4 regions of the Erwinia sp. genome follow, and region 4 is predicted to be linked to each of the others. Evidence: predicted binding sites of a transcription regulator. Region 4 holds the regulator's gene; each other region holds the start of a gene.
What was found. Region 4 encodes PurR, which represses purine synthesis genes. Its sites were predicted from a motif close to CANGCAAACGTTTGCNTG; they were not measured.
Positions count from the first base shown of each region.

Region 1 (7,182 bases), on a different contig from region 4:
TCCGGATTGACCGAGAACTGCACGTTGGAGCCGCCGGTTTCCACCCCGATTTCACGCAGAACCGCCATTGAGGCGTTACGCATGACCTGGTATTCTTTGTCGGTCAGCGTTTGCGCAGGCGCTACGGTGATAGAGTCACCGGTATGGATGCCCATTGCGTCAAAGTTTTCAATGGAGCAGACAATGATGCAGTTATCATTTTTGTCGCGCACCACTTCCATTTCATACTCTTTCCAGCCGATCAGCGATTCATCAATCAACAGCTCGTTAGTAGGCGACAGATCCAGACCGCGCTCGCAAATCTCTTCAAATTCTTCGCGATTGTAAGCGATACCGCCACCGCTGCCGCCCATGGTAAAGGACGGACGGATAATGCAGGGGAAGCCGACGTCTTCAGCCACTTTCAGGGCCTCGTCCATGGTATGGGCAATGCCAGAACGCGCGGTTTCGAGGCCGATTTTCTTCATCGCCTTATCGAAACGCTGACGGTCTTCCGCTTTATCAATCGCATCTGCCGTGGCGCCAATCATGGTCACGCCGAATTCAGCCAGCACGCCCTGACGCTCCAGCTCCAGCGCACAGTTCAGCGCGGTCTGGCCGCCCATGGTCGGCAGCACGGCATCCGGCCGCTCTTTCTCAATAATTTTGCGTACCACTTCCCAGTGAATAGGCTCGATGTAGGTCGCATCGGCCATTTCCGGGTCGGTCATGATGGTCGCCGGGTTGGAGTTCACCAGGATAACGCGGTAGCCCTCTTCGCGCAGTGCTTTGCAGGCCTGCGCGCCAGAGTAGTCAAATTCACAGGCCTGGCCGATGACGATCGGACCCGCGCCCAGGATCAGGATACTTTTTATATCGGTACGTTTTGGCATTCTTTCGCTCCTGATTATTTATTTGAACGGTAGGCTTCGATCAGTTCGATAAAGTGATCGAACAGCGGTGCGGCGTCGTGCGGGCCCGGGCTGGCTTCAGGATGGCCCTGGAAGCTGAACGCCGGCTTATCCGTACGATGAATGCCCTGCACCGTGTGATCAAACAGCGAGGTATGGGTAATACGCAGGTTCGCTGGCAGGTTGGTATTGTCTACGGCAAAACCGTGGTTCTGCGCGGTAATCATTACGGTATTGTTGTCGTGATCTTTCACCGGATGGTTGCCACCGTGATGCCCCAACTTCATCTTCACGGTTTTTACTTCACTTGCCAGCGCCAGCAGCTGATGGCCCAGGCAGATGCCAAACACCGGAATTTCCGTTTCCAGAAAAGTTTTAATCGCGGCGATAGCGTAGTCGCAAGGTTCCGGATCGCCCGGGCCATTAGAGAGGAAGATCCCGTCCGGGTTCATCTTCAACACCTCTTCCGCTGGCGTTTGTGCCGGCACCACCGTCAGGCGACAGCCGCGATCTACCAGCATACGCAGGATGTTGCGCTTCACGCCGTAGTCATACGCCACCACGTGGAAAGGCAGTTCTTCTTCTTTCTTCGGCGCGGGCAAGCCATCCAGCGTCCAGCTGCCCTGCAACCACTTATAGGTTTCTTTAGTGGTGACTTCTTTCGCCAGATCCATTCCCTTCAGCCCCGGAAAAGCTTTGGCTTTTTGCAGCGCCAGCGCGGCATCAGGCGCATCGCCCGCGATGATACAGCCGTTTTGCGCCCCTTTTTCACGCAGCAGGCGAGTCAGCTTACGCGTATCGATATCCGCAATGGCGACGATATTAAGACGCTTCAGGTAAGCGGAAAGCCCTTCTTCATTACGGAAGTTACTGGCGATTAACGGCAGGTCACGGATAACCAGGCCTTCAGCATGAACCTGAGCAGATTCCTCATCGGCGGTATTGGTGCCGACATTGCCGATGTGGGGATAAGTGAGGGTAACAATCTGGCGAGAATAGGAAGGATCAGTGAGGATTTCTTGATAACCGGTCATTGAAGTGTTGAAAACAACTTCACCCACTGCCGTTCCTGTTGCCCCGATGGCCCGACCGTGGAATTGGGTTCCGTCTTCCAGAACCAATAGCGCTGACTTAATCAAAACATCCTCCAGAGAATAAACAGTCACATTATTTGCATATTAATTCATAGGATACCCTTAGATCAATGCAAACCTGCCTGCCTGTTCGATTTTTGGCAAATTGCGCGCATTCTAATGATCGCCCCGGCTGATGTCCACCCTGAAGCGTACTTTTTCATTGTTTTTTGCGCCACTGGCGTTAAAAGGGGATGATAGACAGCAAAAACAGCAACTATCACGATGATAAAAACGGTTGCCTGACCAAATGAAAAGAAAAAAGCGGCAAGGTGCGGTAAATAGTGGACCAAATGGTCAAAATTAACAAAGCATTCACTTAAAAAAGGGATATAACATCAAAAAATACTAATTATTAATAGAATATCACTTTAAATATCCATTTACACACAAAAATAAAAAAGAGTGGAAAATCCACCCTTAAATACAATAACTTAACTATAAAAACCTGAACCAAAAACGCTAGTCAACATTAAGATTAAGCACATCTTTCATATCAAATAAACCAACTTTATGGCCAATAGCCCAAATTGCCGCACGGACAGCTCCCTTTGCAAATGTCATTCTGCTCGAGGCCTTGTGTGTTATCTCTATACGTTCGCCAATATCAGCAAACATTGCCGTGTGCTCACCAACGATATCGCCAGCGCGAACGGTAGCAAAACCAATAGTTTGCGGCTTACGTTCGCCCGTGTGGCCTTCCCGGCTATAGACCGCATGTTCGTTCAGATCCCAGTCCATGGCATCTGCAATGGCTTCTCCCATGGCCAGGGCGGTGCCGGAGGGGGCGTCAACCTTATGGCGATGGTGTGCTTCGATAATCTCGATATCCGCATAGTCACCCATTACCTGTGCCGTTTTCTCCAGCAGCTTCAGCACCAGATTGACCCCTACGCTAAAGTTGGCGGCAAAAACGATGGCGATCTCTTCTGCCGCCGCGTTGATGGCTGCCTTACCGGCGTCATCAAAGCCCGTGGTGCCGATGACCATCGCTTTTTGGTGCTGACGGCAAAAAGCCAGATACTCCAGCGTGCCTTCGGGACGCGTAAAATCGATCAGCACATCAAACTCATCGGCCACAAGCTGGTCGCTGACCTTAACGCCCAGCATACCGGTACCAGCCAGCTCGCCTGCATCAACACCCGTCAAAGAAGAGCCTTTGCGCACCAGGGCTGCTCCCAGGCAAACGCCTTCCGCTTCCTGAGTGGCCTGAATTAACTGACGCCCCATACGTCCCGCGGCGCCCACAATAGCCAGGCGGATCTGTGCCTCTTTCATAATGGTTCCCTTAATTCTTAATAGACAAAACGGAGACAGGTTAACGACGCGCTACCCACTCCGCCACCTTAAAAGCGGTTGGATAAGAATTTTGTGCCGCACCAGAAAGATTATCAGTGAAACCAATCAGGCAGGCCGGGAAAGGAGCAAAAAAACGCTCCGCTCCGGCAAGCCCTGATGCTGTGCCTTGTGACTTTGTCATGTTCACCCACCCGACCCAGGGTGCCTGCCCGTTGGCCTGAGGCGTTTGCCTGTTGGCCTGAGGCGTTTGCCTGTTGGCCTGAGGCGTTTGCCTGTTGGCCTGAGGCGTTTGCCTGTTGGCCTGAGGTGTTTGCCTGTTGGCATGAGGTGTTTGCCTGTTAGTCTGAGGTGTTTGCCTGGACAGGCCGACGCTTTTGCCTGCCCCGGCCATTTTGTAACCTGAGGCTTTTCCCGCCATTTGCACAGCGATTTCCAGCTATTTTGCCGTTAACCCGTGTTTTCGCTTTTACGGCAGGCGCGGATAGGCATCAGCAATCTTGTCGCCGGTAAACCTCGCAACCCAGCCTTCCTGATTGTCGAAAATGCGGATGGCGGTAAAGTGCGGTGAAGACCCCATATCGAACCAGTGTGGCGTCCCCGCAGGAACAGAAATGAGATCGTTCTTTTCACAAAGGATTTGATAAATATGTCCGTCCAGATGCAGGCAAAACAGGCCCGTGCCCTCAACAAAAAATCGCACTTCGTCTTCGTCGTGCGTATGTTCGGCAAGAAACTTTTCCCGTAGCGCCTCTTTCTGCGGATTGTCTGCCCGCATACTGATCACATCCCAACTCTGGTAGCCTTTTTCCGCCACCAGCCGATCGATAGCATGCTGATAGGCGTCGATCACCGTCTCCGGCTGAGGATCCACCCCCGTATCGCGATCCGCTTCCCAACGCTCAAAGCGTACGCCTTCTCCGCTCAGTTTCTGCCGGATTGCTTCTGCATCGTGACTTTGCCAAATGGGATCTTTCGCTTCGCGGTCGGTAAAAATGGTCAGTGCGCTCATAAAAACGGCTCCAGAGAAATTTGATCAAACCGGTTAACCTGAGAGTGTCGGCTGCTGTCGTCCGCTGCATCACGGATTAGCTGCACGGTATGCCAGCCTGCTTCCTGTGCAGCATCCAGTTCCTGACGAATATCTGACAAAAACAGCAGCTCGTCCGGCGCCAGACCGATATCTGCGGCAATATTGCGGTAGGAGACTGTTTCGCGCTTGGCCCCGACGCGCGTATCAAAATAGCCGCTGAATAGCGAGGTAATATCACCCTCGTCGCTGTAGCCAAATAACAATTTCTGCGCAGCTACCGAGCCGGATGAATAAACATACAGCCCGATCCCGTCTTTCTGCCAGGCTTTCAGCGCAGGCAGCACGTCTGGATAGAGATGGCCGGTAAAGTTGCCGTTAAGGTAGCCGTCGCGCCAGACCATACCCTGCAACGCTTTGAGCGCGGTGGATTTGCGGTCTTCATCCATAAACCCGAACAGCACGGTGATGAGATCCTCTACCGTAGCCTGCGGCTGCGCGATTTCCTCACGCAGATCGTTCAACACCTGCGCCACCTCTTCCCTGTGCTGAAAAGCGGTCATAAAGGCCGCCAGGTTCTGGCGAGCATAGGGGAAAAGCACGTTATGCACGAAGCGTATATCGCTGGTGGTGCCTTCAATATCGGTAACAATGGCGCGGATCATTTGGCCTCCAACAGTCGACGCTGTAATTCACACTGGAACAGGAACTCCAGCCCTTCAAGATGCCGACGCGCCTCGTTAACGTCCCTGCCCCAGCAGGTCAGTCCGTGGCCGCGCAGCAGAAAACCGTAGCGCAGCGGATGGCTGTCAGCATACTGTTCAACGCGTTTTGCCAGTGCCTCAATATCCTGATCGTTGTCGAACAGCGCAATGGCAACCTCACCCAGATGCGAGCTTTGTCCGGCAAGCGTTTTCTGCATTTCATAGCCTTGCAGCACCAGTGCAGTGCGCTTCTCAATTCTGGATAACACGGTCGCGTTCACCGTGTGCGTATGCAGTACCGCACCCGCCTCCGGGAACAGACGATAAATCAGCGTATGCAATCCTGTCTCTGCTGAAGGTCTGCGGCCGGAAGGCGTATGGTTGGTAGCGATGGCGACCTGAATAAAGTCCTCGCGGGTCAGCGAGCCTTTATCTTTGCCGGATTCGCTAAGAAGGCAGAACTCGCTGTCCTGTCGCACCGACATATTGCCGCCGGTAGCCGGCGCCCAGCCCTTCGCGCCAATCCAGTGGCAGGCCGCCACCAGCTGATCTAACTGCGATGTTGTCATAGCCTTCCTTTTCAAGCATTAAGCGCGGTATAACCTTATCGTTTAGACGTCTAAGCGTCTTGATTGCTAAATACTAGCATCGACGCTATAGTGGCGGCAACGGGCTAAAACATATCCATAACGTTCCGCAAGGGTTACCGATAATGAGCCAGAGTTCAATAACGCCTGAGAGCAAACTCCCCGCTCTGGGCACCACTATTTTTTCGCAAATGAGCGCGCTGGCGCAGCAGCATAACGCCATTAACCTTTCTCAGGGCTTCCCGGATTTCGATGGCCCGGACTATCTGAAAGCGCGTCTCGCCCATCATGTCAGCGAAGGTGCCAATCAGTATGCCCCCATGACCGGCGCGCAGCCGCTGCGCGAAGCGATTGCGGCTAAAACGGCGGAGCTTTATGGCCATCACCCCGATGCCAACAGCGAAATCACGGTAACCGCAGGCGCCACCGAGGCGCTATATGCCGCCATCACCGCGCTGGTGCGACCGGGTGATGAAGCGATCTGTTTCGATCCCAGCTACGATAGCTACGCGCCGGCAGTGACGCTGGCCGGCGGCGTGATGAAGCGCATCGCTTTACAGCCTCCGGCCTTTCGCGTCGACTGGCAAGAATTTGCCGCCCTGCTGACGCCCCGTACCCGCCTGGTTATCCTCAATACGCCACACAATCCTTCCGCCACGGTCTGGCAAAAAAGTGATTTCGCCGAGCTGTGGCAGGCAGTGAAAGATCGGGAAATCTATGTGCTGAGTGACGAGGTCTACGAACATATCTGCTTTGCCAAAGAGGGTCACGCCAGCGTGCTGGCACACCCCCAGCTGCGTGAGCGTGCAATTGCCGTATCGTCGTTCGGCAAAACTTTTCATATGACCGGCTGGAAAGTTGGCTACTGCGTGGCGCCGCCAGCCCTGACGGCCGAAGTGCGCAAGGTGCATCAGTATCTGACATTCGCCGTCAACACCCCTGCGCAACTGGCGCTGGCCGATATGCTGAACGCCGAACCGGAACATTACCGCGAACTGACAACGTTTTACCGTGCCCGCCGCGACCGTTTTGTGCAGGCGCTGGCGAAAAGCCGTTTGCGCATCCTGCCGTGTGAAGGCACTTATTTTCTGCTGGCCGACTACAGCGCCGTGTCCGATTTGAATGACGTGGCTTTCTGTCAATGGCTGACAAAAGAAGCCGGCGTGGCGGCGATCCCGCTGTCAGTTTTCTGTGCCGGGCCTTTCCCCCATAAGCTTATTCGCCTGTGCTTCGCTAAACAGGAAGCCACGCTGGATGCAGCAGCGGAGCGGCTATGTCAGCTTTAAACCTGAGCGTTTTGCAGCAGCCGCTGGTCTGGATGGACGGCGAGGCCAATCTGCGTTTTTTTGACGTGCTGTTAGCCGGATTAACAGGCCGTGACCTGATTTTGCTGCCCGAAATGTTTACCACTGGCTTTGCGATGGAAGCAGCGAAAAGCTCGCTGCCGGAAGCGCGTGTCATCGCCTGGCTACAGGATAAAGCTCGCTCAACAAACGCGATGATCGGCGGCAGCGTTGCCGTTCAGACGCCTTTGGGAGCGGT
Region 1 is NZ_DALZCD010000068.1:768-7,949, forward strand. It holds partial or broken gene carB (carbamoyl-phosphate synthase large subunit) at 1-872, opposite strand, end outside; gene carA (glutamine-hydrolyzing carbamoyl-phosphate synthase small subunit) at 887-2,029, opposite strand; gene dapB (4-hydroxy-tetrahydrodipicolinate reductase) at 2,486-3,301, opposite strand; gene RTK32_RS07610 (hypothetical protein) at 3,342-3,503, opposite strand; gene RTK32_RS07615 (acireductone dioxygenase) at 3,789-4,331, opposite strand; gene mtnC (acireductone synthase) at 4,328-5,014, opposite strand; gene RTK32_RS07625 (methylthioribulose 1-phosphate dehydratase) at 5,011-5,622, opposite strand; gene RTK32_RS07630 (pyridoxal phosphate-dependent aminotransferase) at 5,766-6,926, shown strand; gene RTK32_RS07635 (amidohydrolase) at 6,914-7,182, shown strand, end outside.
Region 1: carA (glutamine-hydrolyzing carbamoyl-phosphate synthase small subunit) is a predicted target of PurR. The motif match lies at 2,251-2,268, and genes of this name have one in related genera.

Region 2 (7,182 bases), on a different contig from region 4:
ATTCTTCTTATTCACAGCATTCATGGACAGCCCTTACCTCATTAAAGGTGCTTGGATGCTAAACGTAATATTTCGTTTTGCGTGGTAGTTTTTGTTTCGACAATGCCTGCAACCATGCCGTTACTCATGACCAGGATCCTGTCGGTAATGCCCAGCAGTTCCGGCATTTCGGAAGAGATAATAATGATGCCCTTCTCTTTTTTCGCCAGATCGGAAATCAACTGATAAATTTCAAACTTTGCACCAACGTCGATACCGCGCGTTGGCTCGTCCAGCATTAATATTTCCGGCTGAGTTAACAACCACCGGCCAATAATCACTTTCTGCTGGTTGCCGCCCGAAAGCGAACCGATAGAAGTGGCATGTCCTGGTGTTTTTACCCGCATGGCATCAATAACCCATTGGGTATCGCTTTTCATGCGGTTGTTATCCAGCAGGCCAATCGAGTTTTTATATTTGCGGATATTTGAAATCAGCGAGTTAAAGCCGATATCAAGATAAGCATAAATACCCGTGGCGCGTCGCTCTTCCGTCACCAGCGCAAAGCCGTGATTAATCGCTTCATTAGCCGAGTTATTATTGATTTTTTTGCCGTGCAGCTTAATAGTGCCGCCAGACTTTTCGCGGATGCCAAACAGTGTTTCCACAATATCCGTTCGTTTGGCGCCTACCAGACCGGCCACGCCAAGGATTTCACCTTTGCGCAAATCGAATGAGATATCGCGAATAGACGGCTGGCGCAGCGAGGTAAGATTACGCACCTCCAAAATGGTTTCGCCGGGCACGTTGCTTTTGTCCGGGAAGCGCTGGTTCAGCGAACGGCCCACCATCATGGAGATGATCTTATCCATATCCAGCCCTTCCAACGGCTGGGTAGCGATCCATTGTCCGTCGCGCAGAATAGTAATTTCATCGCAGAGCTGGAAAATCTCTTCCATCTTGTGAGAGATATAAACGATACCGCAGCCGCGATCTTTTAATTTACGGATAATAGTGAACAGATGGTTCACTTCTTTTTCCGTTAATGAAGAGGTCGGCTCGTCCATAATCACAATTTTGGCATCGTAGGAGAATGCCTTGGCAATCTCTATCATCTGCATCTGCGAAACGGAAAGGTTAATAACTTTGTCGCGCGGATCGATATCGATATCAAGCTCTTCGAAAATGGCTTTGGTATCTTTGTACATTTTCTCCTGGTCGACGAAAAAGCCTTTTCGCGGATAGCGGCCCAGCCACATGTTATCCATGACCGTGCGTTGTAAAACCAGGTTTAATTCCTGATGCACCATTGAGACGCCGTTTTCTAACGCCTCTTTGGAGCTTTTAAAATCAATTTCTTTGCCCTGAAAAAGAATGCTTCCCGTGTCTTTGCTATAAATACCAAACAGGCATTTTAATAAAGTTGACTTGCCCGCGCCGTTTTCACCCATCAACGCGTGAACCGAATGGGGACGGATTTTCAAATTAACGTTATCTAACGCCTTTACGCCCGGAAAGGATTTGCTGACGTTAGTCATTTCCAGCAGATACTGCCCCTGATCGCTGCTCATAATTCTACCTGGCGGATCGTTTTACGATCGGACCCGTTCTGCGACGGGTCCGGTAACGGACGCGAGTGCGTCCGGAAAGACTTATTTACTAAACTGAGCAAGATTCTCTTTGTCGACCGGGACGTAGGCTACACGTACCACTTTGCCTTCCAGCTTGTAGTTAGTGCCTTCGGTTGCCGGTTTGCCCGCCGCGAGGTTTTTCGCCATATCAAACGTGGCTTTTGCCTGGTTTTCCGCATCGTTCAACACGGTGCCTTCCATCGCGCCTGATTTCACCATCGCCAGCGCTTCTGGCAGGGCATCCACGCCAAATACTGGTACGGAGGTTTTGTTATGCGCTTTCAGCGCTTCTACCGCACCCATTGCCATCGCATCGTTGTTGGCGATAACCACTTCGATTTTGTTGCCGTTCGGGCCGGAGAGCCACGCGTCCATCTTGTCTTTCGCCTGGGCGGTGTCCCACATAGCGGTATCCAGATGCAGCTGCTGGGTTTTCAGCCCGTCTTTGTTCAGGGTATCGATAACGTATTTGGTACGCGCTTCGGCATCCGGATGGCCCGGTTCGCCTTTCAGCAGCACAAACTGCACTACGCCGTCTTTATTCAGATCCCAGTTTGGATTGGCTTTCCAGTGTTTCTCGATCAGCTCGCCCTGCTTGACGCCGGACTCTTTGGAATCGGTGCCAACATAATAGGCTTTTTCGTAGCTGGCCAGGGCCTTAGCGGAAGGCTCTTTGTTGAAGAAAACAATGGGAATGTCGTTGGCTTTGGCTTTGCTGATCACGACCGCGGCGGCCGCCGGGTCGACAAGGTTAATCGCCAGCGCTTTCACCCCTTTTGCTACCATGACGTCAACCTGATCGTTTTGCGTTGACTGGCTGTTCTGCGAATCGTTCATTAACAGCTGAATACCGCTGCTGTTTTTCGCTTCCTTCTCGATATCCTTGCGCACAACGGACATAAAGTTATCGTCATATTTATAGATGGTTACGCCAATGCGGGTATCGGCAGCCTGCGCCGTTGCGCCAAACATCATGCTGGCAACCAGGGCAGTGAGGGTGAATGCCTTCTTCATTGTTCTCTCCGGTTCTGTGTAGGGTCGGTATGCGTGTGCGGCCGGACCGTGTTGTTATTCTGTCCCGGCCAGGCACGGCCATCTTAGTGAAGCAGATGTTAATTAACTGTGAACTTACTCACGGATTGAAAACGGTTACATGGCGGTATCGTTGCGTATAGTGATCGCCGCCACACTTTGGCAGATGGCGACGGAATGCCGACGCACCAGCGTGGGCATAAAGCAGTGGCCTGCTGACTCATCCAGCAGGCCCGCCGCGCCTTTCAGCGCCAGCTCGGTCGCCAGTTTAGCCATGGAAACAATAGGATAACGGACAGTGGTCAGCTGCGGATCGGTGTAACGCGAAATAGGGATGTCATCAAAGCCAATCACCGACAGCTGCTGCGGCACCGCAATGCCGTTGTCTTTCAACGCAGCCAGCGCCCCGGCGGCCATGCTGTCGTTATAGGCGAACACGGCGCTAAGCTGGAGGTTACGACCCAGCAGCTCTACCATTGCGGCCTCCCCGCCCTGCATATCCGGCTCGGCGCTGGCGCTCCAGCTTTCGGTAGGTTGAACACCCTGCTCGGCCAGCGCCTGTCGCCAGCCCGCACGGCGCTGATCCATGTCTTCGATAGCATGGCTCGACCCCAGATAGCCGATCCGCCGGTGGCCCTGCTGTTGCAGCATGCGCATCGCCATCAGCGCACCGCTGACGTTGTCCAGGCAAACGCAACGGTGAGCGTAGCCCGGCACGACACGGTTGATCAGCACCATGCCGGGTACCTGATCCATCAGCGAAGCCAGCTCGTCGTCCCCCAGCGCTTTGGCATGAACGATTAGCGCGCCGCAACGCTGACGTATCAGCACCTCAATTGCGTGTCGCTCTTTGTCCGCCTGATGATAGGAATTATTGATAAGCACATGTTTTTGCATGCGCTGAGCCACTGTATCCACCGCTTTGACCAGCGCGCCGAAAAAGGGATCGGAAACGTCCATCACCACCACGCCAATCGTGTCGCTGACCTGGGAAGCCAGCGCCTGCGCGTTGGCGTTGGGGCGATAGCCCAGCTGGCCAACGATGCCCAATACCTTTTCCCGCGTTTCCTGAGTCACTGCCGCGCTGTGATTGAGCACGCGCGAGACCGTTGCCACCGACACGCCAGCCTCTCGGGCTACATCGCGAATGGTGATCATGGCTGACTTCCTGTGGAAGATAAGGTTTGCATAGCCCTCCCGGATGCATTGTTTGCGGGGGCCATTCTGACAAAGCGAAAGGCAAGACTGCGTGAATCAGGTCACACTCATGAAAACGGTTACATCTCTTTCCGTCACATTTGTGACGGTTATCATTTTTGTAACATCGTTCCGCGGCTGCTCAGGCGAGTAAGCTGACGCCAGCCCCATTCAACCGGCCCCTGACGAAAATAGCGCAGCCAGCACAGCGAAAAGAGGAGATTGACCAGCCAGACCAGCAGCACAACCGCCAGCAAATGCAGGCGATCGAGCCGATTAAACCAGCCGAAGTGGTTAAAGAATGTTGTGCACAGAAGGGTTTGCAGTAAATAGTTGCTCAGCGCCATCCGCCCTACGCTACTGATGGCAGGCGTAAGGGGAAACCGGGCCAGCGTAGGCCAGAAGCCAAAGCAGAGCGCGGCATAGCCAACCGCCTGAAGCGGTGCGCTGAGTTCGCGCGGCAGCTGTAAAAAGAAAGCGGACGGATAAAATGCCCAGCCCCAGGCCCACTGTAGCCAGATGCCCGGTATTTCGATAAGGGCTGCCAGCACCAGCAGGATAAGGGCGGTACGCCGATAGTGCACCAGGCTCCAGCGGCCCTGTAGCCAGCCGCTGCGCATCAATGCCCCGCCGATCAGCATCAGGCCTGCCAGCTGCCAGCCATACTGTGCCGCCAGCGACAGCAGGCCCGAAGAGAGCAGATCGAGGCGGTTACGCATGGCTTCCCAACCGCCGTGCGTTTTCCAGAAGGTTTCATACTGACTGTCCGCCGCGCCAGCCAGCCAGGAGTTGTTAGGCTGATGGCCCGACAGCAAACCGAACACCAGCAGCACGCCGCAGCCCACGATATACAGCATCACACCGGTATTAAACAGCTGCCGCGTCGAAGAGACATCGCGGATCATCCGCCAGGCTACCAGCCCAATCAGCCCGTAATCCAGCAGGATATCCCCTTCCCAGAACAGCAGGCAGTGCAGAAAGCCGAACAGCACCAGCCAGCTCAGGCGCGCCTGCAGCCACCGTTTTCCTCGTGAAAGCAGCAGCTGCAAACCGCCGCCGAACAGCAGCGCAAACAGCGCAAGGAATTTCAGTTGGGCAAAAAAATCAACCAGCGCCCACGTCCATGCATCAGTAGGCGTGATGCTGCCCTGCCACGCGGGATTCAGATAGGCGGCACCCGGCAGGCCAAAGGCATTAATATTAAGCAGCAGGATCCCCAGAATGGCGATGCCCCGAATAAAATCCAGCGTCTGAATACGAGGCATCGGCAGGCCCTGACGGTAACGAAGGGTAAGAACTGGCGACGACAGGTAGGCCGCGGCCAGTCGGTAACTTAGTTGTGACGAACGGCGCGCAGGAATTCCTGACGGGTGTTCTGGCTGGATTTAAAAAGGCCGCCCAGCGAGGTAGTAGTGGTCGCACTGGTCGCATCGCGAATACCGCGCGCTTTCACGCAGTAATGTACCGCGTCGATAGAAACTGCGACGTTATTAGTGCCCAGAAGCGTTTGCAGCGCCACCAGGATCTGCTGGGTCAGCCGTTCCTGCACCTGCGGACGGGAAGAGAAGAACTGCACGATGCGGTTAATCTTCGACAGGCCAATCACCTTGTCTTTCGGGATGTAGGCCACGGTCGCTTTGCCGTCGATGATCACAAAATGGTGTTCACAGGTGCTGGTCAGCGTGATATCACGCACCGTCACCATTTCGTCCACCTTCATTTTGTTTTCAATCAGGGTGATTTTCGGGAAGTTGGCGTAGTCCAGACCTGAGAACACCTCATTCACATACATCTTGGCGATGCGATGCGGCGTTTCCATCAGGCTGTCATCTTCCAGATCAAGATTGAGCAGCTGCATGACTTCAGTCATGTGCCCGGCAATCAACCGTCTGCGAGTTTCGTCATCCATTTCACGCGCAGGCGAGCGTAGTGGGGTTTCCAGTCCACGCGCGAGCAGCGTTTCGTGAACAAGTGTGGCTTCCTGACTTAACGTAGCCATGGCGATGTTTTCTCCAACGGGTGTGGCGCCGATCCCAACGGGAGCGGTACAATTTCAGAGGGCGTATTTTGGTACACAACGCGTCGTTAATCCAGCGAATCAATCTAAACCGTCCTGAAACAGTTTCATGCAGCGGTGGGATCGCGCCGCCAGACCAGCAGTCCGGCGACCAGCAGCCCTGCCCCCGCAACGTAAAGCGCAGGCTCCAGGCGATGCGTCAAAGTAGTGGAGAGTGCCGAAACCAGCGGCCCGGCAAGCTGACCGAGGGCGTACCCGGTGGTCAGCAAGCCCGCCATATAACGGCTATGGCGCGGCGCCATTTCGCGGGCATATTGCAGCGACAGCGACACCAAACTGAGAAAGCCGATGCCCATCAGTACCGAACCGACCACCAGCCCGCTCAGGCCCGGCACCACGGCAGCGCAAAGCACGCCTGCCGCCTGCGCCCACAGGTTAAACGCCAGCCGCGTATTGGACGTGCCGAAACGCCGTAGAAGAATACCTAATCCCACCCCTACGACCGCCGTGCCGCCAAAGATCGGCCAGACAAACTGGGCGAAAGCGCTGGCAGGAAAACGGGCAGCCGCCATCTGCGACAGAAACGTGGCGGGAATGATGTAGCCAAATCCGGCCAGGCTGTAGCTCCAGACCAGCTTTTTTAAGCCGCGGGTCAGCACCAGCGGTTCCGGCGCCGTATCAGGCCGGTGCAGTTCGCCTTTGCGCGGCAGGAAACGGAAAATAAGGGCAGCCAACACCAGGGCCAGTACGCCGTAAGCACACCAGGCCTGAGCGGCGCTGACCTGTCGCGCATGGAGGTAGACGGCCAGCAGCCCGCTCAGAAAGATGCCCATGCCCGGCCCGGCGAAAACGGCGGTGCTTAAACCAGGCCGACCATAGTGATGCAGCTTTTCGTTACTCCAGGCGGCTACCAGCACCATCGTCCAGCCGCTGGCCCACCCGATCACAAAGCGCACCACACCGTGCAGCCAGGCATCGGACACGCAGGCGGAAAGCAGCGTCAGGATGACCGCACCGACAATACCGGCTTTGAGTCGGGCCTCGACATGCGTAGTGGCCCGCATCGCGTTCCAGGAGCCGCAGAGGTAACCCAGATAGTTGAAAGCCGCCACCACCGCCGCACTGGTCAACGTCAGCTGATGTCCGGCAATCATCAGCGGCACCTGTGGGGTAAAGGTGAAGCGTCCGATGCCCATTGCTACGATCAGCGCAATGAACGCGCTTAAGGCTACCCGTACCGCCATTTTTTCTCCTTTCCGGCTTTATCCGGTTTGATGAAAGTATTGCAGTCAGTCTGCATCACGGCTAGACTTACAAAAAGTGAAT
Region 2 is NZ_DALZCD010000006.1:245-7,426, reverse strand. It holds gene mglC (galactose/methyl galactoside ABC transporter permease MglC) at 1-24, opposite strand, end outside; gene mglA (galactose/methyl galactoside ABC transporter ATP-binding protein MglA) at 42-1,550, opposite strand; gene mglB (galactose/glucose ABC transporter substrate-binding protein MglB) at 1,632-2,624, opposite strand; gene galS (HTH-type transcriptional regulator GalS) at 2,760-3,800, opposite strand; gene yeiB (DUF418 domain-containing protein YeiB) at 3,953-5,104, opposite strand; gene folE (GTP cyclohydrolase I FolE) at 5,173-5,838, opposite strand; gene RTK32_RS01000 (YbfB/YjiJ family MFS transporter) at 5,964-7,100, opposite strand.
Region 2: galS (HTH-type transcriptional regulator GalS) is a predicted target of PurR. The motif match lies at 3,909-3,926, and genes of this name have one in related genera.

Region 3 (7,182 bases), on a different contig from region 4:
GGCCAGAAGCGTCGGCATACACATGCATATTATTGGCTTGCGTGCCCATTTTTCCACTCTGATCGGACATGCCTGCCGGAAGCGAGAAGCTGAGCTTGCCGTCCATCAGGGTAACAGTCTGGCTGCTCTGGCTGCTGCTGACGCCGTTATCATCGGCGGCGGCTTTATCGTCTTTGCCGTCGCAGGCGGCCAGTCCGACCACCAGTAAACCGATACCGGCATATTTTAGTAAGTTACGCATCGTGATCCCTTTTACGTTAGTCGTTCGCGTTGTTCAGCAACTTATACAATAGTAATCAGCGGCTAAAAGCAACCTGCCGTGGTGTGCCGCCCTGCCAAAAGCCATTGCCAGGCGCCACGCCACAGTGTGACAGACTAGCCGAAGTTGACCTGAGTGCCAGAGGATTTTTCTGTTAGCCGCTTCAGCGTGGCGTTTAACAGTACGCCATAGGCGGGCAGGAAGAAAATGATGCAGATAAGCACTTTGAAGCTGTAGTCAACCATCGCAATTTCTACCCAGTTCTGCGCCATAAAGGCATCGGGACTTTTATAGAAAGCGATAAAGAAGAATGCCAGCGTATCGCTGATATTGCCCAGGAACATAGCGGAAGCGGGAGCGACCCACCACTGTGGCAGCTTACGCAAACGGTTAAAGACATGCACATCAAGGATCTGTCCCAGCGCATACGCCATAAAGCTGGCACAGGCGATACGAGCAACAAACAGGTTAACCTTCGTCAGCGCGGCCATTCCCTGCCATTCGCCCTGATAAAACAGCACGGAGATGCCATAAGAAATAAACAGCGCCGGGATCATCACGGCAAGAATAATCCGTCGGGCCAGCGGAGCGCCAAAAATCCTTACCGTCAAATCGGTAGCCAGAAAAATAAACGGAAAGCTGAAGGCGCCCCAGGTCGTATGGAAGCCAAAAATGGAAACAGGCAGTTGCACCAGATAATTACTGGAGGTAATGACCAGCAAATGGAAAAGCGACAGCCAGATCAGCGCGTGTGTACGCTGACGAGAAGAGAAAGAGATCATCGATGTAACCTTTTTTAACAATGGGGTGAGGGAACCCAAAAAAATGTCTCGCCTGAGCGATTGCGCGGCATCTTACCGAAACAGCTTGCTAATGCAATGGTTAATTTTAGCGCAAACGTTGTCGTTAAGGGCTGGCTTGCACATGTCGACGCCGGGGGTAAAATAGGGCATTTCCTGTCTGATTGAGAATGTTATGAGTGAACCGTTCGCAAATCCCGACCAAACCCTGGACGCCCTGGGTCTGCGCTGTCCTGAGCCGGTAATGATGGTGCGTAAAGCCGTGCGCCATATGCAGGAGGGCGAAACGCTGCTGATTATTGCTGACGATCCCGCTACCACCCGCGATATTCCCGGATTCTGCCGTTTTATGGAACATACACTGTTGGCGCAGGCGACCGAAGCGTTGCCGTATCGCTATCTGCTAAAAAAAGGGCTGTAACAGAGCATGCTGCCCGCCTCGAAACGGGCAGGCCATGCTTAAGTTAGCGCTTACTCAGTAACCGCAGCGCATTTGCCGTGACCAGCGCGGTCGCACCGGAGTCTGCCAGCACCGCCAGCCAGAGTCCGGTAATACCCAGGAGCGTGGTGACCAGAAACACGCCTTTCAGTCCCAGCGACAGTGCAATATTCTGTCGGATATTGGCGTGGGTAGCTCGTGCCAGACGGATCATTGTTGCCAGCCCCGCCAGCCGATTATGCGTCAGCGCCGCATCGGCGGTTTCCAGGGCCACGTCGCTGCCACCGCCCATAGCCACGCCCAGCGTCGCCGCTTTCATCGCCGGGGCATCGTTGATACCGTCACCGACCATGGCGACCGCATTTTGCTGATTCAGCTCACGAATAGCCGCTACTTTGTCCGCAGGCAGCAGGCCAGCGCGATAGCCGATGGCGAGTTCTTTGGCGATGGCTGCCGCCGCGCGCGGATTGTCACCGGTCAACATAACCGTTTCTATGTTTAAGGCATGCAGTTCTTTCAGCGCGGCAACCGCATCCGCGCGCAACGTATCGCGCAGCGCGATAAGCCCGACAGGCATACCGTCCTGGACAACAATAACAACCGTATTCCCGGCCGACTCCAGCGAGGCAACATCTGCCCGCTGCTCTGCTGCCAGCGTCAGTCCGCCCGGCGCGCAGATTAAAAGTTTGTGGCCACTAACTACCGCTTCTATTCCGCTTCCGGCCATGGTCCGCTGGGCCGTAGCGGCAGGGATCGCAAGCTGGCGCTGCGTGGCTAACTGCACAATCGCTTTAGCCAACGGGTGAGAAGATCCCTGCTCGACAGCCGCGGCGTTGGCCAGCAGCTCCGCCTCGCTGAAGTGGGCGAAAGCCTTAATGCTCTCAATCCGGGGTTTGCCCTCGGTCAGCGTGCCGGTTTTGTCGAATGCCAGCGTACGTATGGCGTTCAGGTTTTCCAGCGCCGCGCCGCCCTTGATCAGCACGCCGTGTCTTGCCGCCGCCGCGAGGCCGGAAGTTATCGCCGCTGGCGTAGAGATAACCAGCGCGCAAGGGCAGCCAATCAGCAATAACGTCAGCCCTTTATAAATCCACGGCTGCCAGTCGCCCGCAAGCAGCAGCGGCGGCACAATGGCCACCAGCAGCGCAATGGCCATGACCAGCGGGGTATAGATGCGGCTGAAACGATCGAGAAAACGCTCGACCGGCGCGCGGTTGGCCTCAGCTTCTTCAATCAAATGCAGGATACGATCGATAGCGCTTTGACCCGGTTTTGAGGTGACTTTCAGCCTGACCAGGCGATCGACGCTCAGGCTCCCGGCCACAACAGGCTCGCCCGCCAGGCGTTCTACCGGCATGGATTCACCGGTCAGCGCGCTTTCGTCAAAACTGGCAAAAGGCGTGACCAGACAGGCATCAGCAGGGAGACGCCCTCCCGCGGTAACCTCTATGAGATCGCCAGGGCGAAGTGCGCTCACGGCCACCGTTTCGCGCGTTTCACCCTGAATGCGCAGCGCCTGCTCGGGTTTTAACGCCATCAGCGCCGTTACGCCACGGCGGGCACGTCCTGCAGCAAAAGCCTCCAGACGTTCGCCAAGCATAAACAACAGCAGCACCATTGCCGCCTCAGCGGTCGCGCCGATAAAAAGTGCGCCAAGCGCGGCCACGGTCATTAACGTTTCAATGGCGAAAGGTGTCCCGCTACGCATCAGGCGTAGTGCGGTGCGGGCTACCGGCCAGCAGCCTACCAGCGTAGTAGCGGTAAAAGCGATTTTCCCGGCCTGAGGACTCATCATCTGTAGCAGCCAGCTCGCGAGAAGGAGTCCGCCGAGCAGCAATAGCATCCTGTTTTCCTGCCAGAAGCCGACTGGCTGTGCGGCGGGTTGTTCGCCAGATCTCAGGGAAAAACCCGCGTTGGCTACTGCCTGTTCAACCTGCTGCCGTATGTCCTTATTGGCGCTGACTACCAGCTTTTCCGTAGCGAAAAGCACGCGAGCCTGGGTCACCCCAGCCAGCTGACCTACGGCATTTTCGATCTTTTTAGCGCAGCTCGGGCAGTCCATACCGCCGATCTGCCAGCTGTAGTCCGCGCCAGACCCGTCGCTTTCCTCATCAGGTGGCGAATCGGCAGGAGCAGGAGCGCAACACCCGTGAACAGAGAGTATTTTTCCTGCTTCGGGACGTGGCCTGCTGCAGTTTTGCTGGCCCACCGGGTGGCGCTGCCCGCAAGAGCAGGGGAAAGATGAAGAGTGATGCATGATGCCTCCTGATAAGCCTGACGGGTAACCTTCCTGTCAGGCTTATCTTACACTCTGGAGTGGACTCCAGAGTCAAGGCAAAAATCAGAGGTAAAGTGAGCGGACGATCATGAAGTGTCCCGCAAAATAGCAGGCAGCCGTAATGGCGCTGTCCGCAGCAAAGCGGCGACGATAATGACTAATCAGCCAGACAATGTTGGCGAACAGCAGCAGCGAGGTCCCGACCATCAGCGAAAAACCGTAATCCGTCGGCCGGAAAGCATACTGTTCGGTGGTCAGCCAGACCATCAGCAGCGTCATACCGATAAAGGTACACACCGGCCAGCGTAACTCCTCAAGCTTTGTCCAAATTGCCGCAATCAGCAGCGCACCGATAACTAACACAGTAAGAGGGATCGGCCAGAAGAATGTCAGCGTCATATGGCTGGCGAAGCAGATGGTGTAAAGCAGATGCGACAGGAAGAATGCGCCGATAGCATAAAGCATGCGCCGCTCGGGCAGCAGCATTAAGGCATCACCGACCAGCGTCGCCAGTAAACCAAACAGGATAAGGTAATCCGTAGCGCTCAACACTGGCGCTTGCCAGGCCCAGGCGAGCAGCAGTAAAAGCGTGACCGGTTTAAAGACCCAGCGCTGCCATTGTGGGCCACGGTAAGTAGCGTCAACGTACAGCCAGCCGGAAAAAAGCACTGCCAGAAACGACCAAATCATAATGTGTCCCTTTGTTTTTAGAGGCTAAATTCCACAGTTCTGATTTTAGTTTAGGACAGGGGCTGACGATGTGACAATGAGAGGTCTCTGGTTGTATTCTTTGTGCCCATGTTGAAAAAATGAGGAAAAGTCGTGAAGCCACCCCTGATCTTTTTTATTACGCTGGCCATCATCGCCGTGCTGGCGACCCGGCAATTTATCAAGCAGCGGCAGGAAGTGGCAGTGAACGATGCTTCACCTGTACGCAGCCTGCCTGTGGAAATCAAAGATAAACGCGAAGTTTCTACCTCTGCGCTACGCTCGCGTCAGCGTGAAAATGTACCGGTTGAAGCAATGCGATACGAAGCGTGGTTTCATCCCCTGAACGGTGCAGGGGATTTTAAGCTGGTGCTGAAAGCCAACGACTACCGCCAGCTGGAACGAGGTGAGAAGGGCGAGCTGCAGGTACAGGGCACCAGGTTTATCGCTTTCCGGCCACGCTGACAGCCTGGCCGGGAAAGGCCTTAACGTGTATGGCCTGCGTTACTGTTTCGGAAATTGCTTTTTTTGCCAGGCCAGCAGCTCAAACACGCCAAAAAAGAAGATTCTGGCCTGAAGGATGCCGCTCAGTTTAGGGGCATCTTTAGGCTGCGTGGCGCGCAACAGAACCAGCTGCAAACCGTGCATAATCACCATAAAAAACAGCGCGACATTGATAAAATATTTTAGTGGCGCGGGGTAAGGATGGACCAGGTTCAGCAATAAAAAGGCCCATACGCACAGCATCAGTGCTCTGCCCAGATTAGTCAGCATGCGTTTCTCTCTTTTCGGGGGAACGACGAACATAAAGACGGCTGGCGACCTGACCGGCGATTTTTTCCCGGTGCAGATGCCAGTTTACCGGCACGGGCGGTACCCCGTTTTCCACTTCGCTTTCCACGTAGATTAATGCTTCTTCTGCCAGCCAGCCCTGGCTTTCCAGCAACGTCAGCGTTTCTTCCAGTAATCCCTTACGAAAAGGGGGATCGATGAAAACCAGCTGGTGAGGTTCGCCGGCCTGAGCCAAAAACTGTAGCGTGTTGGTATTGATTACCCGGCCGTTCGCCGCGCCGAGCGTAGCCAGATTTTTCCCCAGCTGCTGTGCGACGGGACGCTCCAGCTCCAGCAACGTGGCCGATGCCGCATGGCGAGACAATGCCTCCAGTCCCAGCGCGCCGCTGCCGGCAAAGCAGTCCAGGCAGCGTGCACCCTGAATATCGGGTGCGAGCCAGTTAAACAGCGTCTCACGCACGCGGTCGGTAGTCGGGCGCAGTCCGGCGCTGTCGGGTACAGGCAGCTTTCTGCCGCGCCATTGGCCGCCAATAATGCGGATCTGTCCGGCGCTGCCGCCGCGAGGTTTTTTATTCATCTGACTTAACTCTTCATAATTTGTTGCACAGTTTAACGGGCTTACCGGACAGAGGAAACGTAAAAAGGGTGCTGTGTTGCGTCAGCAGGAAAGTGTTAGACTAGGGGATTAAGATTATTTTCAGAGACCTGACGGTTTTTTCCCCGCGAGGAGCGTGTTTACACCATGGCAAAAAATAAAAAACGTGGCTTTTTTTCCTGGCTGGGATTAGGACGCGAAGAAAAAGCGCCTGAGGAAGAAGTCCAAACGCCAGAACAGCCGCAGAGCGAAACAGCGCATGCCGACACGCCACCTGAGGTTGAGCAGCGTGCCGAAGCCGTTGTAGAAGTGACGGAAACCGTTGCTCGCCAGCAGGCTGAGCAGGATCCGCAAGAACAGGTTAGCCCCGCGCCGGAAGAGAGCGCTGCTGTAAAACCGGAAACACAGCCGGAAGAGATTGCCGTCGCGAAGCCAGAGCCGGAAGAGGAATGGCTGCCGGAAGAAACGGCCGGCCTGGAGCCAGAAGAAGAGTGGCTACCGGAAGAGACGGCGGCCGTGCAGCAAGAGCCAGAGCTTTTGCCTGAAGAAATTGTCGCCCCCGACCCCGAGCCGGAAGAAGTGACGATCGCGGCAGAACAGGCCGACGAAATCACGCCGGAAGAGCTGGAAGCTGTCGCGCTGTCTGCAGGCGCCTCAGCGGCGGAAATGAAGGTCATTGAGGAAGAAGAATCCGTCGCTGCCGCGCTGGTTAAAGTCGAACAGGCTAACGCTGCGGAAGAGCAGGTCAGCGAAGAGCAGACGCGTCCGACCAAAGAGGGCTTTTTTGCTCGCCTGAAGCGCAGTCTGGTCAAAACCCGACAGAATTTAGGTTCCGGCTTTGTCAGCCTGTTCCGTGGTAAAAAAATTGATGATGAGCTGTTTGAAGAGCTGGAAGAGCAGCTGTTAATTGCCGACGTGGGCGTTGACACTACGCGCCGGATTATCAGTAATCTGACTGCTCAGGCAAGTCGCAAACAGCTACGCGATGCTGAAGCGCTGTATGGCTTGTTGAAGCAGGAAATGGCCGACATTCTGGCGAAAGTTGAAGCGCCGCTGGACGTGACCGGCAAAACGCCGTTCGTTATTCTGATGGTCGGCGTCAATGGCGTGGGCAAAACCACTACCATCGGCAAGCTGGCGCGGCAGTACCAGGCAGAAGGCAAATCGGTGATGCTGGCGGCGGGCGATACCTTCCGTGCAGCTGCAGTCGAGCAGCTGCAGGTTTGGGGCCAGCGTAATAATATCCCGGTGGTGGCTCAGCATACCGGTGCGGATTCCGCTTCGGTGATTTTCGATGCCATCCAGGCGGCGAAA
Region 3 is NZ_DALZCD010000170.1:1,471-8,652, forward strand. It holds gene RTK32_RS13990 (DcrB family lipoprotein) at 1-241, opposite strand, end outside; gene RTK32_RS13995 (7-cyano-7-deazaguanine/7-aminomethyl-7-deazaguanine transporter) at 376-1,041, opposite strand; gene tusA (sulfurtransferase TusA) at 1,235-1,480, shown strand; gene RTK32_RS14005 (zinc/cadmium/mercury/lead-transporting ATPase) at 1,524-3,752, opposite strand; gene RTK32_RS14010 (lysoplasmalogenase) at 3,837-4,463, opposite strand; gene RTK32_RS14015 (DUF2500 domain-containing protein) at 4,596-4,946, shown strand; gene RTK32_RS14020 (DUF1145 family protein) at 4,986-5,255, opposite strand; gene rsmD (16S rRNA (guanine(966)-N(2))-methyltransferase) at 5,245-5,850, opposite strand; gene ftsY (signal recognition particle-docking protein FtsY) at 6,016-7,182, shown strand, end outside.
Region 3: tusA (sulfurtransferase TusA) is a predicted target of PurR. The motif match lies at 1,150-1,167, and genes of this name have one in related genera.

Region 4 (7,182 bases):
CCATCGGCGCAACAACCCAGTCCGTCAGGGCAAGAATATAGCCGCTGGGCAGGCCAAGCACCCAGTAAGCAATAAAAGTGATAAAAAAGATGGCACGCGTGTCTTTATAGCCGCGCAAAATGCCGCTGCCGATGACCTGAACCGAATCAGAAAACTGATAAACTGCAGCGAGTAACATCAGCTGCGAGGCCAGCGCCACGACGGCCGGATTTTGGTTATAGAGCAGGGCGATATGTTCACGAAATACGACAGTAAACAGCGCCGTCAGCAGCGACAGCGACATCCCTACACCTTGCCCGGTCCAGGCCGCCACGCGAGCGCCCTCGGTCGATCCTTGCCCAAGCCGGAAACCGACGCGGATCGTGGTGGCGGCACCCAGAGAGAGCGGCAGGACAAACATCAGTGAACTGAAGTTCAGCGCTATCTGGTGGCCTGCCACCTGAACAATGCCCATGGGGGATACCAGCAGGGCGACGACGGCGAACAGCGTCACCTCAAAGAACAGCGCCAGTGCGACGGGTAGCCCAAGCGTAAAGAGACGATAAAGCGTTTTCCTGTCGGGCGGACTAAACCGTTCCGGCAGGTGGATATCGCGCATAGAGGCAGCACGTGCTACCCACATTTTCATCGCAATAAACATCACCCAGTAAACGGAAGCTGTCGCGACGCCACAGCCAACGCCGCCCAACGCCGGCATCCCCAAATGGCCATAGATAAAAACATAGTTAACCGGGATATTTACCAGTAGCCCCAGGAAACCCATCACCATGCCCGGCTTGGTTTTAGCAAGCCCTTCGCATTGATTACGGGCAGTCTGGAAGAACAGATAGCCCGGCGCCCCCCACAGCAGCGCATGCAGATAACCGACGGCCTTATCTGCCATCACGGGATCGATATTCTGCATGGATCGAATAACGTAGCCGGCGTTATAAAGCACAATCATAATCAGCAGAGAAGAGAAGGCGGCCAGCCAATAGCCCTGCCGCACCTGAAAGGCGATGCGATCGCGGCGGCCCGAGCCGTTATACTGCGCCACCACCGGCGTGAGCGAAAGCAGCAAGCCGTGCCCGAACAGAATCGCGGGCAGCCAAATCGATGTGCCGACCGCGACGGCAGCCATGTCCGTTGCGCTGACGTCGCCGGCCATTACCGTATCTACAAAGCCCATAGCGGTTTGCGCGACCTGCGCAAAAATTACCGGAATTGCCAGCGCCAGCAATTGCCGTGCCTCGGTCAGATACTTCTGCACGTATACACCTGTTTTTTTACCTGAAGGGAGAAAGACTATTTGGTATAGTTTTAAGATCTGATAAGAATAGCGAAAAATTCACCGAGGTCATAATTATGTTTACCGGTATTGTGCAGGGCACCGCAGAGGTGCTGGCTATTGAAGAGAAACCGAATTTTCGCACGCATATTGTTCGCCTGCCGGAAGAAATGCTGCCGGGTCTGGCGCTGGGTGCTTCCGTCTCGCACAATGGCTGCTGCCTGACGGTAACGGAGGTTGACGGCAACCGCGTCAGTTTTGATCTGGTAAAAGAGACCTTGCGTATTACTAACCTGGGCGATTTAAAGCCGGGCGATATAGTCAACGTAGAGCGCGCGGCAAAATTCAGCGATGAAATTGGCGGCCACTTAATGTCCGGTCATATTATGACTACCGCCGAAATCTGTAAAATTCTGACGTCTGAAAATAACCGTGAAATATGGTTTAAGCCACAGGATAGCGAGCAGATGAAATATATTCTGCATAAGGGCTATGTTGGCATTGACGGCATCAGCCTGACAATTGGCGAAGTGACCAAAAGCAAATTCTGTGTGCACCTGATCCCGGAAACACTGGCAAGAACCACGCTGGGCAGCAAGCGGCTGGGGGATAGAGTGAATATTGAAATCGATCCGCACACCCAGGCGATTGTCGAAACCGTCGAACGTGTGCTGGCACAGCGTGAGGCCACCCTGCTGGCAGCCGCCGCCGCAGAAATTCAGTCGGAAACAGAATGAAGCCGGGCCGCGAAGGGTGACAGGGTAATAAAGCAGAGCCACCAGGTGCTTTTCTTTACGGTGGCTCTGCAGCAGCCAGGCGCGCGCATATTGGACAGTTATGGCGAGTCCGTTCTCAAGCCTGCTTTGCGGGACGGGCTGATGAAGGGGCAGTGGCTACGGCCTGTTTTAATGCGGCACGCGTAATCCGCCCTCTTTACCGTGGGTAAACACCACTTGCCAAAGCTGGATGTCACGCGCGCGGAAAGCGCCTGCGCAGGCGTTGAGATAGTAGCTGAACATGCGCTTAAAGCGTTCGCCATAGTTGTCCGCCAGCTGCGGCCAGGCGGTTAAAAAACGCTGGTGCCAGGCCATCAGCGTCAAATCATAATCCGCCCCAAAATTATGCCAGTCTTCCATCACGAAATGCGGTTCCTGAGCCTCGGCAATATGCCGTACGGACGGCAGGCAGCCGTTGGGGAAGATATATTTATCGATCCAGGGATCGACATTATCGTCCGTTTTATTCGCGCCGATGGTATGCAGCAAAAAGATGCCGTCCGGTTTCAGGTTACGATCGACCACGTTAAAGTAGGTGGCGTAATTTTTTGGCCCGACGTGTTCGAACATTCCAACCGATACGATGCGATCGAACTGTTGGTCAAGATCGCGGTAGTCCTGAAGCAGAATGGTAACGTCCAGTCCTTCACAGCGTTGCTGCGCCAGCTTCTGCTGCTCGGCGGAAATAGTGACGCCCGATACTTTAACGCCGTAATACCGAGCCGCATAGGCCGCTAATCCACCCCAGCCGCAGCCAATATCCAGCAGCGACATGCCGGGCTCCAGCTGCAGCTTTTCGCAAATCATTTTTAATTTAGCTTGCTGAGCCTGCTCCAGCGTGTCCGCTTCTTTCCAATAGCCGCAGGAATACTGCATATAAGGATCGAGCATCAGCGTAAAAAGATCGTTGCCGAGGTCGTAGTGCTCCTTGCCGACAATCCAGGCACGCTTGCGCGATTGCAGATTAGTGAGGCGGGCGGCGGCAATGCGCAGCGTATCTTTAAAGTGATGGGGCAGTTGCTGATCCAGTTTGGCCAGCAGCACGCGATGAAAAAACATATCCAGCCGCTCGCACTCCCACCAGCCGTCCATGTAGCTTTCGCCCAGACCCAGCGATCCTTCCTGCATCACGCGCTTAAAAAAGTCGGGCTGGGTTACCTGAATATCCCAGGGGCGGGTGCCGTTGATTTCAACATCGGCCTGGCGCAACATTTCCTGGGTGATTCGATACCACTGATTCTCCTCCAGGCTCACTTCTTCTATACACGATGAACTCATAGCTTCTCCATCACCCTTCGTGATTGAAACCTGAGAAAAAGAGTAGTCAATTTCTACAGGGTTTGAGAACACGCACGCTTGACCGCGCGCCTGATATCCGGCGTTACAGAGGATTGAACTGAAACCTACAGAGTGGGAGGATGTTTGCCACAAAAGAGAACACCCGGACAACCCTGTCAGGACTCAAAAGTGATGCAAAGTTGTTATTATTTATTGCCTGAAAATGAGTATATGCTCACCTCAGGCAATATTCAACGCCTTATCGTTAGGACGCTAACTAAATAGATTCAGGCAGTTAACGACGGCTTTGCGCGTGGGTCAGGGGAGCGTTGGCGACCTTCGCCCGTTGCAAAACGTAGCCAATAAGCGTCAGGAAAATCGTACTAAGCATCACCAGCGACGTGGTGGCGAGAGGGTTGGCGATAAAGCCGGAAACAATCATGCTGGCCACAAAGCAGAGGCCAAGCTGCAGCATATTTTGCAGAGCGGCCGCTTTACCGCTGGCCTGCGGAAAAGGCAGCAGCGCGTTTGACACCACAATAGGGTAGATAGCCCCGTTGGCCAGCGCCATCCCACAAAACGGCAACAGCAGTGCCCACGTTGAAGGCGTCTCTACCTGTGCAGCAATGAAAAAAGCCCCCACGCTGAGCGCATACAGCGCCAGCAGCCACGGCAGCAGCGAAGCGCCTTCGGTTTGCTTCAGCAGTGAACGGCAGCCGTAACCCCCTGCGAGAAAGGCCAGCGTCTGCGGCACATAGCTAAGGCCAATATCACCCGGGGACATGCCCAGTTCCGCCAGAATGAACGGCGAACCGGTCAGCCAGGCGAAAAAGCTGGCGGAGCAGGCCGCATAAATCAGCACGTTACCGCTCCAGACAGGCGACTTCAGCAGGGTAAAGAAACCAACTTTCGCTTCTTGCTGATGAGCTTTAGGGGCAGGCGCCGGAAGAAACAGCGTGGCGATCAGCAGGATCACGGCCAGCAGCAGCAGCGCGACAAAAATTGACCGCCAGGCAAAGTGATTCAGCAACCATGCACCCAGCAGCGGGGCCAGTGCTGGCGACAGCGCCACCAGCGGCATAATCGTGGCAAACACGCGGTTAGCCTGCGCGCCGGAATAGCGATCGATCACTAGCGCCTGCCAGCTGACAGCGGCGGCACAAATGCCCACCGCCTGCAAAAAGCGCAGCGTCAGCAGCATGGTCGTAGATTCCGCCCACCACATGGCTCCACAGCTGACGGCGAACAGCCCCAGCCCCATTAACAGCACCGGTTTGCGGCCGATGCGATCGGAAAGAGGGCCCCAGAACAGCTGCGCGCTGGCAAAACCTGCCAGGAACACACTCAAACTGGCGCCGATCACGCCCGCTTCGGTTTGCAAATCCTGCTGCATGGCGGTAAAGGCTGGCAGATACATATCGGTGGCAAGAAAACCCGCAACGCTAAGCAGCGCGAGGTAAAGTAAAAATCCTTTCGAAGGCATGAGAGTTCGCTCTTTTTATCAGGTGAATAGCGGACGGCAGTGTAAAAGAGTGCAGTAGCGGTTGTGAAACGCTAATATTTGCGTCTTGCGTTCAAAAAATTTGCAGGCAGATTATGTGGTCAGAACACTCACTTGAGGTGATTGATGCGGTGGCCAGAACGGGCAGCTTTACTGCCGCCGCCGTGGAGCTGCATCGCGTCCCCTCCGCCATTAGTTATACCGTGCGTCAGCTGGAAGAGTGGCTGGCGGTGCCGCTATTCGAGCGGCGCCACCGGGACGTCGTGCTGACGGCAGCAGGCGAGCTGTTTATTCAGGAAGGACGGAGTGTTATCAAAAAAATGCTTGCCACGCGCCGTCAGTGCCAGCAGGTCGCCAACGGCTGGCGCGGCCAGCTGAATATCGCTGTCGACCGCATCGTTAAAACGGCGAGGACGCGCCAGCTGGTGGTGGATTTTTACCGGCACTTTCCGGATATGGAGCTGCATCTCTCGCCCGAGGTGTTTAACGGCGTATGGGACGCTCTGGCCGATGGTCGGGTAGATGTGGCGATAGGCGCAACGCAGGCCATCCCGGTCGGTGGACGTTTCGCTTTCCGCAACATGGGCATGCTGAACTGGCGCTGCGTGGTCAGGGCCGATCATCCGCTTGCGCAACACAGGGAAAAGGTCAGCGAGGAGGCCATCCGCGAATGGCCTTCGCTGGTGCTGGAAGACACCTCGCGTGCGCTGCCGAAAAGAACCACCTGGACTCTGGATAATCAGCGGCGACTGGTTGCGCCGGACTGGGAGAGCGCGTTTGATTGCCTGCTGGCCGGGCTGTGCGTGGGGATGGTGCCGGGGCATCTTGCGCAACCGCTGCTACAAAATGGGTCGCTGTGTGAACTAAAGTTGGATCCGCCTTTTCCGGACAGCCCCTGTTGCGTCAGCTGGTCTGAACAACAGGCATCACCCGCACTGCTCTGGCTACTGGATTATTTAGGTGAGACAGAAACGCTGAACAGCGAATGGCTGCGGGAGGGGTAAAAGCGGGCGGCTGGCTGCCGCCCGCAAGCTTAACGACGATAGTCGAGGAAGGGGCCGTCCGCTACGGAACGGCGCTCAATCAGCGTCGGATGCACTTCAATCGTCTGCGGCTCCTCGCGTTTGCTGGTAATGCGATCGAGCAGCATATTGAACGCTGTGGCACCCAGGCGCTCTTTTGGCTGGTGGACGGTCGTCAGCGCAGGCGTAAAATAGCGCGAGTTGCGCACGTTATCATACCCGATCACTGAAATATCCTGCGGCACGCGCAGGCCCATTTCATCCGCTGCGCAAATAGCGCCCATCGCCATTACATCACCGCCACAGAACACCGCGGTAGGACGCTGTTTTTGTGCCAGCAGCTGCTGCATAGCGCGATAGCCTGACTCCGGCTCGAAATCGCCCTGAACCAGCCACTCTTCGCGCAGCGTGATCCCCGCTTCCGTCAGCGCCTTCAGGAACCCGGCATGACGGCCGCCGCCGGTATTGCGCTCCATATGGCCCGGGATCACACCAATATCACGATGACCGCGATCGATAAGATAGCGTCCCGCCAGATAACCGCCTTCAAAAGCGTTATCGAGAATGGTGTCGGTAAAATCGCCGCGCGACTCGCCCCAGTCCATAACGACCATGGGGATGTTACGGTGGTCTTCCAACATTTTGATCAGCTCATCCGGGTATTCGGCGCACATAACCAGCAGACCGTCGACACGCTTTTGCGCCATCATCGACAGATAGGCCTGCTGCTTTTGCAGCTCGTTATGCGCGTTGCCCAAAATCAGCGTATAGCCTTTGGCAAAACAGCTGTGTTCAACCGCCTCAATAATTTCGGCGAAATAGGGCGCTTCGCTGGACGTCGCGAGCAGGCCAATGGTTTTGGTATTATTGACCTTCAGGCTGCGGGCCACGGCGCTGGGCGAATAATGCAGCGCTTTGATCGCTGCCCAGACGGCTTCCCGCGTCTCTTCGGCGACGAAGCGGGTTTTATTAATGACGTGGGACACCGTAGTGGTGGAAACACCGGCGCGTTTGGCCACATCTTTTATAGTTGCCATGGAAAAAGACTCCTGCGCTGTTCAGTAAGTGACTGAAAAGCGGTTTGTTAAACGATTGCCTGGAATGATGATAATCCTGGTATAAGTTGCGCATAATTTGTTGCGGAATGGTTACATCAGGAGGGAATCAGGGTAGCGGAACAGGCCTGAGAAGGACGTCATGCCGACGGAAGAGCCTGTTGCGCAACAAACCGTGGATTCTAACAAGTGCAGACGCAAAAAACGAGCCTTTTAAAGCAGCAGGCAAATATTTTGCGCAAATCTTTCAGGATAGCGGCCCGGCTCGCCTGAGAGCGAACCG
Region 4 is NZ_DALZCD010000048.1:12,678-19,859, forward strand. It holds gene RTK32_RS05880 (MATE family efflux transporter) at 1-1,249, opposite strand, end outside; gene RTK32_RS05885 (riboflavin synthase subunit alpha) at 1,345-2,004, shown strand; gene cfa (cyclopropane fatty acyl phospholipid synthase) at 2,173-3,321, opposite strand; gene punC (purine nucleoside transporter PunC) at 3,617-4,804, opposite strand; gene punR (DNA-binding transcriptional activator PunR) at 4,918-5,826, shown strand; gene purR (HTH-type transcriptional repressor PurR) at 5,856-6,881, opposite strand.